4 regions of the Nocardioides sp. Soil_C_8 genome follow, and region 4 is predicted to be linked to each of the others. Evidence: predicted binding sites of a transcription regulator. Region 4 holds the regulator's gene; each other region holds the start of a gene.
What was found. The regulator LexA, encoded in region 4, represses DNA repair genes until DNA is damaged. The targets are predictions, from matches to a motif close to TCGAACANNTGTTCGA.
Positions count from the first base shown of each region.

Region 1 (3,252 bases), on a different contig from region 4:
ACCCGTATCCTCGGACCCGTGCCGTAGCGCCGGCCGATCGCCGCCTCGCACCGCGCCCGCAGCAGGTGGTCGGCCGTGCGGTCCGACCCCGCACCGCGGAGGTCGAGCTCGGGGAAGTGCACCTCGCCGATGCCCAGGTCGGTGCGCGGGTCGAGCGCGCACCGGTCGGCCAACGCCCTCGTGCGGGCGAGCAGCCGCCGCGCCTCCAGCTCGGCGTCGCCCAGCCCGGCCAGGCGGCAGATCTCCTCGGCCACCTCGTGCATCTGCTTGCCGGACTTGAGGAACCCCTCGGCGTTGCCGCGGCTGCCGTGGGGGCCGACGTCGCGGAGCCCGGGCGAGCCCAGCGGCACCAGTCGCCGGGCTGCGTCGAGGACGTCGACGGTCGGCGCGTCGAGCCGGTCGGTGTAGCGCACCGCGTTGGTGAGCACCGTGGCGAGCCCGGCGCGGCGTGCGAGGCCCGCCATCCGGGCGGCGTGGGCGGACGTGCCCGGACCCCAGGCACCGCCGCGCCCACCGAGCCGGTGGGACACCAGCTCGACGACCAGGTTGGGTCGCGGGACGACCTCGAGCCACGGCGCGAGCGCTGCCGGGCCGAGGTCGTCCCGTCGCCGGGTGGCGACCGCGCCCAGCTCCGAGGACGGACCGAGGAGCACGAGCACGTCGCCTCCCGCGAGGTGGGGCGCGAGCAGGTCGAGCGTCGCGACGGGCCTGCCGCGTTCTCCCGACAGGTGGACCGAGGACACCATCCGGCACATCGCCGCCCACCCGGCCCGGCCCATCGCCAGGAACGTGACGCGCGCGCTGCCGCCCTGCTGCAGGGACGGGTCGCGCGCCACGCCACCGCGGACGGGGGTACGACGGGGGGCCGGGCGTGCGCCGCGGACGGGTCGGTCCCCGAGCGCCGCACCGGTGGTCGGGGCGACGGCGAGGTCGACCCCGAGCACCGGCCGGATGCCGGCCCGGCCGGCGGCGCCCACGAACTTCACCGCGCCGTAGGTGCCGTCCCGGTCGGTGAGCGCGAGGGTGTCCATGCCGTGCTCGGCCGCGCGCTCGACGAGCACGTGGGGGTGGGACGCGCCGTGGAGCAGCGAGAACCCGGAGGCGACGTGGAGGTGGACGAACGGGTCAGGCGACACCTCGCCCCGCCCTCAGGCGACGCTGGCATGCGGGACCAGGCCGAGCGCCTGCTCGACCACGGCCAGGAACCGGTCGGCGTCACGCACCAGGTCGTCGGCCTCCCGCTCGGTGACGGCCCGGGTCGACCCGGCCTCGGCAGCGGCGCGCTTGCCGGCTCCGGCGGCGAAGAAGCTCGCCCACTCGGACAGCTCGGGAGCCACCTCGGCGAGCAGGACCCAGGCGTTCTTCTGCCTCCGGCCACGCGGAGCCGGGCGGGCCTTGGCCGCGAGCAGGGCGGCCGCCGCACAGAGCGCTGCGACGTGGGCGCAGGCGTATCGGGTCGGCACGTCGCGCGCGGTGATCGCGTCCCGCAGGGACGTGGCGGAACGCTCGAGGTAGGAGTGGGCGGTGGCAGGGAGCAGGTGGGGCCCGGCACCGGGCCCGCTCACCGATCGGCGACTGGTCGTCGTGGTCATCGTCGGCCCCCTCAGTCCAGGCACCCGACGAGCTGCCAGCGCCCGTCGGTCCAGTCGAAGGAGAGGTCGAACACGCCGTAGGACTGCTGGTCGCCGGACTGCTGTCGTCCGCCCGGCATGCCGCGGCCGGCCTCCACCCGCCACAGCTCGCGCTCGGCGACGAGGTCGGCCGCGCCCCGCTGCGCGCCCTCGGCCCCGCCCTGCCACCAGGCACCGGTCTCCACCCAGTGCGCGACCACCGCGCGCACCTTCCACAACCTGCCCCGCCACAGGAACTGGTCAGGGTCCTCCGCCTCGCCCCGTCGCACCTCGACGGGGTCGTCGTACTGCCTCATCGCGCCTCCTCGCACATCCGTCGACCCCGGGGCCGACCCGGGAACGGTGGGGGTCGAGGTCACCGCCACCGGGTCGCATCGAACATCTGTTCGAACACCCAGAACGGTACTCCCTCCCACCGACAGCCCGTCAAGGCCCGCGCCCGAGCTCGGGACGAAGGACGCGTCCGGCGGGAGGAGGCGTCAGACCCTGCGCAGGTAGTCGGTCGTCTCGCGCTGCCACAGGAAGAACGAGAGCACCAGGCCCTCGGCGATCACGAGGGCCGACAGCACCACGAAGATGATCGGCAGGTGGCTGTCGAGGCAGACGATGCCGACCAGGACGCCGACACCGGCGGTGGCGGTGAGCACGGGACGCGTCCAGCCGTAGCCGCCGACGAAGAACCAGCCGAGCACGAGCACCAGCGCCGCGAAGCCGACGAAGGCGACGATCGACAGGGCCACGAAGCCGGGCACGATCGGGCTCTCCCGCAGCAGCTCGATGCCGCCCTGGGCGAGGAGCTCCTGCGCCGACGGGTTGCCCTCGGCCCACCCGAGGATGACGTCGTCGCGCATCAGCCAGATCAGCAGCGTGATCACGCCGGCCGTGGCCACGATCAGCCCGAGCACTCGCATGCTGTTGACCACGGATCCGGGCAGGTCGCGCGCCATCGTGGAGTACCCCTCAGCTGTCGTCGTTCGTGGCTAGGCTCGCATCATGTCGACCGAGCACGCATCGATCACCTCATTTCGAGGCGACCTCGCCCGGCGCGGTGGCGCCGGTGACGTGGTCATCCTGCCCGACAGCGCCCACACTGCGGCACTCGCCGCGGCGGCACTCGGGTGCGAGGTCGGCGCCATCGCCAACAGCCTTCTCTTCGATGCTGACGGCGAGCCCGTCCTGGTCCTGACCTCCGGTGCCCACCGCGTCGACACCGCGGCGGTCGCCGACCGCATCGGCGTCACGCGCCTCGAGCGCGCCGACCCCGACTTCGTGCGCCGCCACACGGGCCAGGTCATCGGTGGCGTCTCCCCCATCGACCACCCGGCGCCGATCCGCACCTGGATCGACCCGTGGCTGCGTCGCCACGAGGTCGTGTGGGCGGCGGCCGGCCACCCGGCCGCGGTGTTCTCGACGTCCTACGACGAGCTCGTGAGGATGACCGGCGCCGTCGAGGTCGAGGTGGACTGATGGGGGCGCGCTGATGGACAGCCTCGCGCTGGCCTTCTCGAGCGGTTGGGCGAGCGGCATCAACGCCTACCTCGTCGTGCTGGTGCTGGGCATCTCCGACCGACTCGGCTCCTTCGCCGACATCCCCGACGTGCTGGGGCGAGGGGACGTCCTG
Region 1 covers NZ_JBDGKQ010000004.1:298,685-301,936, forward strand. The annotation lists gene AC3A3L_RS18430 (DNA polymerase III subunit alpha) at 1-1,136, opposite strand, end outside; gene AC3A3L_RS18435 (SAV_6107 family HEPN domain-containing protein) at 1,149-1,592, opposite strand; gene AC3A3L_RS18440 (DUF6504 family protein) at 1,604-1,927, opposite strand; gene AC3A3L_RS18445 (hypothetical protein) at 2,111-2,578, opposite strand; gene AC3A3L_RS18450 (YbaK/EbsC family protein) at 2,625-3,098, shown strand; gene AC3A3L_RS18455 (DUF4126 domain-containing protein) at 3,112-3,252, shown strand, end outside.
Region 1: AC3A3L_RS18440 (DUF6504 family protein) is a predicted target of LexA. The motif match lies at 2,006-2,021, and genes of this name have one in related genera.

Region 2 (3,252 bases), on a different contig from region 4:
CCGGGGGGAGACCTGGCTCGAGCTGTCGGCGGTCCGTGATGGGGTGTCGTCATGAGGCACACGGAGTTCTGGGCGCGGCTCGACGAGACCCTCGGGCGGGCCTACTCCCGCACGTGGGCCGAGCTCACCGTCGTGCGCGACCTCGACGGTCGCACGACGCAGGAGGCACTGGACGCCGGGGTGCCGCCCAAGCAGGTCTGGGCCGCCGTGCGCCGACAGCTCGAGCTGCCGGACAGCGAGCGGTGACCACCCGGCTCGCCGCGGGCCAGACAGTCGCGGACGTCCAGCGGCGCACGGTCCGCACCCTCGTGGTGTCCCAGGCGGTGGGCGCCGTCGGGGTGACCATCGGCGTCGCGACGGCCTCCCTGCTCGCCCGCGACATCTCCGGCAGCGAGACGATGGCCGGCCTCGCCCAGACGTTCCAGGTGCTCGGCACGGCAGCCGCCGCCTACGGCCTCGCGCGCGTCATGCGCCGCCGCGGGCGACGGGTCGGGCTGGTCGCGGGTTACCTGATCGGGGCGACCGGCGCGGTCCTGGCCGTCGTGTCCGGCGTCGTCGACTCGATGGCGGTGCTGCTGCTCGGCGCCCTCATGCTGGGTGCCACGACGGCGGTCAACAACGGGTCGCGCTACGCCGCCACCGACCTGGCGACCCAGGAGCACCGTGCCCGTGCCCTGTCGCTCGTCGTGTGGGCGACCACGATCGGCGCCGTCGCCGGTCCGAACCTCCTCGGTGCGGGGGCGGCCGTCGCCCGTGCCATGGGCGTGCCCGAGCTGACCGGGGGCTTCGCCATCGGCTCGGTCGTCCTGGTCCTCGCCGCCGGGTGGGTCTGGTGGCGGCTCCGCCCGGACCCGCTGCTGCTCGCGCAGGAGACGGCCGGCGTCGTGCCGAGTGCGGGCCCCGAGCCCCGTGGCCGGTCGTGGGCCCGCTTCGTCGCGGTGGTGCGCGACGTGCCGGCGGTCGGGGCCGCGGTGGTGGCGATGGCCTGCGCCCACGCCGCGATGGTCACCGTGATGATCATGACCCCGCTCCACATGGAGCACGGCGGTGCTCACCTCGAGGTCATCGGGTTCGTCATCTCGATCCACGTGCTGGGCATGTTCGCCTTCTCCCCGCTCGTCGGGTGGGCCGCCGACCGCTTCGGCCGGTCGGTCGTCCTGGTCACCGGGGGAGTGGTGCTGCTGGTGTCCCTGGCGCTGTGCGGGCTCTCGCCGCAGGGCACCTCGTGGCAGATCTTCGCGGGGCTGTTCCTCCTCGGCCTGGGCTGGTCGTGCGCCACTGTGGCCGCGTCCACCGTGATCGCCGACCGCACGCCCATCGAGTCCCGCACCGACGTCCAGGGCACCTCCGACATGGCCATGTCGCTCACCGCCGCCGGGGGTGGAGCCCTCGCCGGGGTCATCGTGGGCGCGCTGGGATACGCCGCCCTGGCGACGTTCGCAGCGCTGCTGGCGGTCGCGGTCGTGGTCGCCGGCACCGTCACCCGCCGGCACTCCTGAGCCGCACCTCGCCCCGCCAGGTCTCGGCGGCGACACGCCGGGACCGGAGCGCGCGTCGAACACCTGTTCGGGCTACTGTTCATCCACAGGTACGACGAGGGGCGAGGTTGTCCACAGCGTTCGACCGTCCTGATCAGGGACTGTCGGTGGCTCGCCCTAGCGTCGCAGACGTACCTCACACGACACGACGACAAGACGGGACACAGCAATGGCTGGTGCAGACCGCGAGAAGGCCCTCGACGCCGCGCTCGCACAGGTGGAGAAGCAGTTCGGCAAGGGCTCGGTCATGCGACTGGGCGACGAGACGCGTGCGCCGCTCGAGGTGATCCCGACGGGGTCGATCGCCCTCGACGTGGCCCTCGGCCTGGGCGGCCTGCCGCGTGGTCGTGTGGTGGAGATCTACGGTCCGGAGTCCTCCGGCAAGACGACGGTCGCCCTCCACGCGGTGGCCAACGCCCAGGCGGCCGGCGGCATCGTCGCCTTCATCGACGCCGAGCACGCGCTCGACCCCGACTACGCCAAGGCCCTCGGCGTCGACACCGACGCGCTGCTGGTCTCCCAGCCCGACTCGGGTGAGCAGGCGCTCGAGATCGCCGACATGCTGATCCGCTCCGGCGCGCTGTCGCTGATCGTCATCGACTCGGTGGCCGCGCTCGTGCCCCGCGCCGAGATCGAGGGCGAGATGGGCGACAGCCACGTCGGCCTCCAGGCCCGCCTGATGAGCCAGGCGCTGCGCAAGATGACCGGTGCCCTCAACAACTCCGGCACCACCGCGATCTTCATCAACCAGCTGCGCGAGAAGATCGGCGTGATGTTCGGCTCGCCGGAGACCACGACCGGTGGTCGCGCCCTGAAGTTCTACTCCTCGGTGCGCCTCGACGTGCGCCGCATCGAGACGCTCAAGGACGGCACCGACATGGTCGGCAACCGCACCCGCGTCAAGGTCGTGAAGAACAAGGTGGCCCCGCCGTTCAAGCAGGCCGAGTTCGACATCATGTACGGCAAGGGCATCAGCCGCGAGGGCGGCCTCATCGACGTCGGCGTCGAGGCGGGCCTGATCCGCAAGGCCGGCGCCTGGTACACCTACGAGGGCGACCAGCTCGGCCAGGGCAAGGAGAACTCGCGCAACTTCCTGCGCGACAACCCCGACCTCGCCAACGAGATCGAGAAGCTCATCCTCGAGAAGCTCGGTGTCACCCCTGCCGTCGACAAGCCCGGCGACGACCTGAGCGACGAGCCCATCGGGGTCAATGACTTCTGAGGGTGAGACCCGTCCCGCACCCGACTGGGTCGGCGACGTCGCGCTCGGAGTCGAGGCGTGGGTGGGGGAGACCCCACCCACGCCCGCCGAGCGGCGTCCGTCCCGCCCAGGCGGTGGCGGCGACAGCGGCGGCGGCGACAGCGGGGGCGGCAGGAAGCGCCAGGCCGGCAAGGCCGGCAAGGGCGGCAAGGGCGGCAAGGGCGGCAAGGGCGGCAAGGGCGGCCGCCGCACCCGCACCTGGGAGGAGCGCGAGGCAGCCAGGCTCGCCCGCGAGGAGGCCGCGGCCGCCGAGCTCGAGGCCGATCCCGAGGCCGTCGCCCGCAAGATCCTGTTGGACACGCTGACCGGGCAGGCCCGCTCCCGCAAGGAGCTGGCCGACAAGCTGGCCAAGCGCGGCGTGCCCGACGAGCTGGCAACCCAGCTGCTCGACCGCTTCACCGAGGTCGGCCTGATCGACGACGCAGCCTACGCCCGGCAGTGGGTGGAGAGCCG
Region 2 covers NZ_JBDGKQ010000003.1:313,582-316,833, forward strand. The annotation lists gene AC3A3L_RS15070 (class I SAM-dependent methyltransferase) at 1-55, shown strand, start outside; gene AC3A3L_RS15075 (DUF3046 domain-containing protein) at 52-246, shown strand; gene AC3A3L_RS15080 (MFS transporter) at 243-1,499, shown strand; gene recA (recombinase RecA) at 1,708-2,760, shown strand; gene AC3A3L_RS15090 (regulatory protein RecX) at 2,750-3,252, shown strand, end outside.
Region 2: recA (recombinase RecA) is a predicted target of LexA. The motif match lies at 1,555-1,570, and genes of this name have one in related genera.

Region 3 (3,252 bases), on a different contig from region 4:
GGCGGCGCGCTGGCGCACGCCGACCCCGCCGGTGACCTCGGCGCGCCGGCGCTCGCGCTCGGTGCGCAGTTCGTCATCGCCGGGCCCGGCGGCACCCGCACGGTCGAGGCGTCGGACTTCTTCGTCGACCTCTTCGAGACGGCCATCGGCGACGACGAGATCCTCACCGAGGTCCGGGTCCCCAAGCACACCGGCTGGGGTGCGCACTACGAGAAGTTCGTGCGCGTGGCCCATCAGTGGCCCATCGTCGCGGTCGCCGCGACGGTGCGGGGCTCGATCGACGAGGCACGCGTGGGGCTGACCAACATGGGGTCGACGCCGCTGCGGGCGACCGCCACCGAGCAGGCGCTCGCCGGTACCAGCGCGACGGAGGACGGCGTACGCGACGCGGCACAGCTCGCCGCGGAGGGCACCAACCCGCCCTCGGACCTCAACGGCGCCGCGGACTACCGCCAGCACCTCGCACGCGTGCTCACCGGCCGGGCCGTGCTGAAGGCGGCGGGTGCCTAGGCATGGAGCTGAGCCACCGCTTCACCGTCCCGATCGGCGTCGAGGAGACCTGGGCGCACTTCAACGACATCGCCTCGGTCGCCGAGTGCTTCCCGGGCGCGCAGGTGACCGAGGCCGACGAGGACTCGTTCTCCGGGTCGGTGAAGGTCAAGCTCGGGCCGATCGCCCTGCAGTACAACGGCAGCGGGACGTTCGTGGAGAAGGACGCCGAGGCGCACCGCTTCGTCGTCGACGCCAAGGGCAAGGACAAGCGCGGCAACGGCACCGCGGGGGCGAAGGTCACGGTCTCGATGGTCGACGCCGGCAGCTCGACCGACGTGTCGGTGGAGACCGACCTCGCCATCACCGGGAAGCCGGCCCAGTTCGGGCGCGGGGTGATGCAGGACGTCTCCGACAAGCTGCTCGGGCAGTTCGTCGCCTGCCTCGAGCAGCGGCTGGCGGCGCCCGCGGAGTCCTCCGACGCGCCGGACGCGTCATCGGACGAGACGCCCCAGGAGGTGGCCGCGACGTCCGTGCAGCCCCCACCGCCGTCCTCGCCGCCCGCCGCGGCCGCCCCGCTGCCCCCACCCGCACCACCGAGGCCGCCGCCGCGGGAGCCCGAGGCGCTCGACCTCGGCAGCGCCGTGCTCCCGGTGCTCGCGAGGTCGTACTGGAGGCAGGCGCTCGCCGCGCTGGTCGTCCTCGTGGTGCTGCGACGGCTGCTGCGGAGGTCGTGATCAGAAGACGTTGAGCGGGCGGAACTGGACCGACAGCCGCGGTCCGGAGTGGGCGACCTTGGGCACGGAGTGCTCCCAGGTGCGCTGGCACGAGCCGCCCATCACGACCAGGTCGCCGTGGCCCATGGTCAGCGCGATCGACGCACCCCCGCCGCGCGGGCGCAGCAGCAGCCGGCGGGGGTCGCCGACGCTGACGATGGCCACCATGGTGTCGCTGGTGCGACCGCGTCCGATCGTGTCGCCGTGCCACGCCACCGAGTCGCGCCCGTCGCGGTAGTAGCAGCAGCCGGCCGTCACGAAGGGCTCGCCCAGCTCGGGGAGGTAGTGCTCGCTCAGCGCGGTGCGCGCCTGCGTCAGCGCGGGGTGGGGGAGCGGGTCGGCGGCGAGGTAGGTGTGCACCAGCCGGGGCACGTCGACCACGGCGTCGTACATCTCGCGGCGCTCGGCCCGCCAGGGCACCCGTTCGACGAGTGCGGAAAACACGGTGTCGGGGTCGCGTAGCCAGTTGCGTTGCACGTCCACCCACGCTCCGTGGGACAGCTGGCGACGCTCAGGAGCCAGCACCACGGAATCCGCGGTGTCGTCGGCGAAGAGGGACGTCTGGAAGTCCACGGGACCCATGGTACGCGATGAATCGAACATCCGTTCGAAACTCAAGAAATCCTCAAGGGTTTACCACAGGCTTGGTCAATTTGCGGACCGCCGGTCCAGCCCAGTCCTAGCCTGAGTGCCATGGAACCCGTGGACCTCGTCGTCCCGCGCCAGCGGGCGCTGAAGCACGTCCAGGTCCGCGAGCACGTGAGGGGCCTCATCGAGGCCCAGCCGCCCGGCTCCGCGGCCCCGTCCGAGCGCGAGCTCGTCGCCCGGTTCGGCGTCGCGCGGATGACCGTACGACAGGCGCTCGACGCCCTCGTCGCCGAGGGCCTGCTCGAGCGGATCCCGGGTCGCGGCACCTTCGTCGCCCAGCCTCCCCGCACAGCCGGCCGGCTCACGTCGTTCACCGAGGAGATCCGCCGCCGCGGGATGCTGCCGGAGTCGCAGACCCTCCTCGCCCGCGTCGAGCAGGCCGGCCCCGGCGTCGCCCGCGCGCTCGACATCTCGCCCGGTGACCCGGTGCTCCACTGGCGCCGGCTGCGCCGCGCCGACCAGGCCATCGTCTGCGTCGAGGACGCCTACCTCAACGAGGTGCTGCTGCCGGGGTTCCTCCAGCACGGCACCCCCACCAGCCTCTACGAGGCGCTCGCCGCCCGCGGCCTGCGCCCGACCGAGGTGGAGGACTCCATCAGCGCCGACCGGGCGAGCGCCGACGAGGCGGCGGTCCTCGAGGTGGACGAGGGCGACCCGGTGCTGCGCCACGCGCGGCGCGCCGTGTCCGACGGTCGCATCGTCGAGGTCTCCCGCACCTGCTACCGGCACGACCGCTTCACGGTCTACCTCCAGCTCAACGACCGCTGAGGTCCTCGAGCTCCGCGAGCTCGCGCTCGAGGTTCGCCCGCGCGGCGTCCTCCCACAGCTCGCGCGCCTGCGGGGTGCTGAACACCTGCTCCCGGTTGACCAGGTCGCGCAGCACTGCTGCCCGGCCGGCCCGGAAGTCGTCGTCGCCGACGTGGGCGAAGTCCGCGCGCACCCCGGCGACGTAGGCGTCGTACCGCTCACGCGGCGCGGCCAGGATGCCGAGGTCGGCATCGCTGAGCGCGGCCCCCGCGGGGTCGTCCGCGCTGGGGCGGTGCTCGGCGGTCATCCGCACGAGCCGCGCGACCTCGTCGCGGCGTCCCGGAGCAAGCGCGCGCTCGGCCCACAGCGCGGAGCGTTCCTCGTCCTCCTGGGCGCCGTCGTAGACGGCGTCGTGGAACCACGCGGCGAGGCGCACCGACATGGCGTCGAACCGGCACCCCGCCGCGGCCAGCAGGTCGAGCCGGTCCAGGACCTCCTCGAGGTGGCGGAGGTCGTGGTAGCCGGGCCGGTCCCAGGCCGCGAGCAGGTCGTCGCGGAGGTCGTGGTGGTCGGCGAGCGGCCAGCGGTCGGC
Region 3 covers NZ_JBDGKQ010000001.1:835,340-838,591, reverse strand. The annotation lists gene AC3A3L_RS04125 (FAD binding domain-containing protein) at 1-510, shown strand, start outside; gene AC3A3L_RS04120 (SRPBCC family protein) at 513-1,226, shown strand; gene AC3A3L_RS04115 (alpha-ketoglutarate-dependent dioxygenase AlkB) at 1,227-1,847, opposite strand; gene AC3A3L_RS04110 (GntR family transcriptional regulator) at 1,959-2,681, shown strand; gene AC3A3L_RS04105 (HD domain-containing protein) at 2,668-3,252, opposite strand, start outside.
Region 3: AC3A3L_RS04115 (alpha-ketoglutarate-dependent dioxygenase AlkB) is a predicted target of LexA. The motif match lies at 1,861-1,876, and genes of this name have one in related genera.

Region 4 (3,252 bases):
GGGCTGAGCCAGCCGGACGCCTCGCCCGACGTGGCGAGCCGGTCGACCTCCGCCTGCGCGTCGGGCGTGAGCCGGCGCCGGTTGCCCGGACGGGTGCGGAAGAGCTCCGGAGGCGGAGCGTCGGGGCCGGCGGCAGACATCGCCGCGAGGCTACACGGACCCACCAGCGGCGGTCGGCTCAGCCGAGCGGGATGCGCCCCCGCAGCGACTCCGGGTCGGACACGGGAGACTCGGACGTCTCCTTGATCAGCTCGCGGGCCTTGTCGACGCTGTCCCAGACGTTCCACAGCAGCACGCCGCGGACCTGGCCCGACTTCAGGTAGTAGACGACGCCGGTGCCGACCTCGCCGTCCTTCCAGTCCTCGACCATGTCGAGGCGGCTGCTGGTCTCGCCGACGGCCTCGTAGCCGTAGTCGAGGATGTCGGACCAGAAGAACGGCGTGTAGTCGTACGCGTCCTCGGCACCCGCCATCACCTTGCCGGCGTGCTCGCCGGACTTCTCGGCGTGGTCGACGTGCTCGACGCGGCGGCGCCCGAGGAGCGCGTCGGGGTACGACGCCACGTCGCCCGCGGCGTACACGTCCGCGTCGCTGGTGCGCAGGTGCTCGTCCACCACGACGCCGTTGTCGACCTCGAGGCCGGCCGCCTCGGCGAGGCCGGTGCGCGGGAGGACGCCGACTCCTATGACGGCTGCGTCGGCGGTGATGGACGTGCCGTCGCCGAGGCGGATGCGTACGCCGCCGTCGTCCTCCTGACCACCCTCGACCGAGCCGTGCACGACGGTGACCCCGCGATCGGCGAAGGCCTTGGTGAGGGTGGCGGCGAGGGCGCGGGGGAACATCAGCTCCTGGACGTCCTCGAGGTCGAGCACGAGCGTGACCTGCACGCCGTTCTGCACGAGGGACGAGGTGATCTCCGAGCCGATGTAGCCGCCGCCGATGACGGCGACGTGGCTGCCCTCGGTCGCGACGGCACGCAGCCGCTGGTAGTCGGCGGCGGTGCGGTAGTAGATGACCCGCGGACCGGGGTCGACCCCCAGCACGCGCGGCTCGGCGCCGGTGGCGAGCAACAGCTTGCCGTAGCCGACGGTGCTGCCGTCGGCGAGGCGTACGACATGTGCGCCGGGGTCGATCTCGGTCACGGTCGTGTCGGTGACCAGGTCGACGGCGTCGTCCGCGTCGAGGTCGCCGGCGAGCGAGGACCCCTCGAGGGTCTCGTCGTCCTTGAGCCAGAGGTCCTTGGTGAGGACGGGTCGGTAGACCGGCTTGTCGGGCTCGGAGCCGAGGACGGCGATGCGGCCGCTCGCGTCCTGAGACCGGATGCCCTTCACGGCGCTCGCCGCGGCGACCCCCGCACCGACGATGACGTAGTCATAGGACTGCTCGACGTTGCTCATGCGGCCATCGTGGCCTGAGGTCGGTGCCCTTTCAACACCCCTTCGTCCCGCTGGTCGAGGAGCGACGGAGTCGCGTCACGAGACCGGGTCAGAGGCTGCGCAGCACCGCCGTCACGACGCCGAGGATCGTGGCGTTGTCGCCGGGGATCGGGTCGTAGGCGTCGTTGTGGGGGAGCAGCCACACGTGGCCGTCCTTGCGCTGGAACGTCTTGACGGTCGCCTCGCCCTCGATCATCGCCGCGACGATCTGGCCGTTGGTGGCGGTCTGCTCCTGGCGGATGACGACGTAGTCGCCGTTGCAGATCGCCGCGTCGACCATCGAGTCACCGGAGACCTCGAGGAGGAAGAGCGTGCCGTCGCCGACGAGCTGCTTGGGCAGCGGGAAGACGTCGGTGACCTGCTCCTCGGCGAGGATCGGGCCACCGGCGGCGATCCGGCCGACGACCGGGACGTTGGTCGCGACGGGGTTCGCGTCGCCGATGCCGGTCTCGTCGAAGGTGCTCTCGTCGGCGCTCGACATGCTGCGCCGCGCGGCCATCACCTCGGGCAGGAACACCTCGAGGGCACGGGGCCGGTTGGGGTCACGCTTGAGGAAGCCCTTGCCCTCGAGCACGCGCAGCTGGTGGGCGACGCTGGACGACGACGTGAGGCCGACGGCCTGGCCGATCTCGCGCATCGAGGGCGGGTAGCCCTTGGTCTCGATGGAGTCCTTGATCGTGGCGAGCACCCGCTGCTGGCGCGGGGTCAGGCCGGTGGCGTCCGGGGGACCGTCGGGCATCTCGATGACGTTCTTGTCGTCCTGCTTGGCCATGCGTCCTCCAGTGACGTCGACCCCTCCGTCCGCGGCTGGACAGGGAGGATCTGGTGCGCCCACCGTAGACCTCCCGGCACCGCAGGATCAAACACCTGTTCGAAGCCGCGTGTCGCTACTGTCCGGGCATGTCGACTGCGCTCCAGACCTCGTGCGTCGTGACCGGTGGTGCCCGCGGGATCGGGCGCGGGGTCGCCGAGCTGATGGTCGCGCGCGGCCACCACGTCGTCATCGGCGACGTCGACGGATGGGCGGCCGCCGCGACGGCCGCGGAGATCGGCGCGGTCGCCGGCCTCGCCCAGGACGTACGCGATCCTTCGTCGCACCGTCTGGTTGCCGAGGAGGCAGCGAGGCACGGGCAGCTCACGGCGTGGTTCAACAACGCCGGCGTCGGTGACGACGGCGCGCTCGCCGACCTGTCGGAGGAGCAGGTGCGCCGGTTGGTGGAGGTCAACCTGCTCGGTACGACGTGGGGCATGCGCGCGGCGCTCGCTGCCTTCGGACCCGCGGGCGGCGACGTCGTCAACGTCGCGTCGCTCTCCGGGCTCGGCCCGGTGCCGGGCTACAGCACGTACGCCGCGACGAAGGCCGCTGTCGTCTCCCTGTCGGCGTCGGTCAACGCCGAGGCGCCCCGCGGGGTGCGGGTGCACGCGCTGTGCCCGGACGGCGTCGACACCGCGATGCTCGCCGCGCAGGACCCCGACGGGCTGGGGTCGCAGCTGACCTGGTCCGGCGGCCGGATCCTTACTGTCTCCGAGGTCGCGGAAGCCGCGGTGGCCCTCGTCGGCTCGCGTCGCGTGGTGCGGACGATGCCTGGCTGGAGGGGAGGGGTCGTGCGGGGAGCGGCCCTCTCACCGGGCTCGCTCGAGTACGCCGCGCGGCTGTTCGCTGCCCAGGGTCGCCGGGCGATGCGACGCCGCTGACGGCTGTTCGAACACGCCGAACATTTGTTCGACGAGGTGCTTGAACTGTTCGAACACGTGCTCTAACGTCGTACACATGTTCGATCGAATGTCTGATCGACACCCGGTGGCCGAGGCCACTG
Region 4 covers NZ_JBDGKQ010000002.1:734,182-737,433, reverse strand. The annotation lists gene AC3A3L_RS13325 (sulfotransferase family 2 domain-containing protein) at 1-140, opposite strand, end outside; gene AC3A3L_RS13320 (NAD(P)/FAD-dependent oxidoreductase) at 179-1,396, opposite strand; gene lexA (transcriptional repressor LexA) at 1,485-2,207, opposite strand; gene AC3A3L_RS13310 (SDR family NAD(P)-dependent oxidoreductase) at 2,336-3,130, shown strand.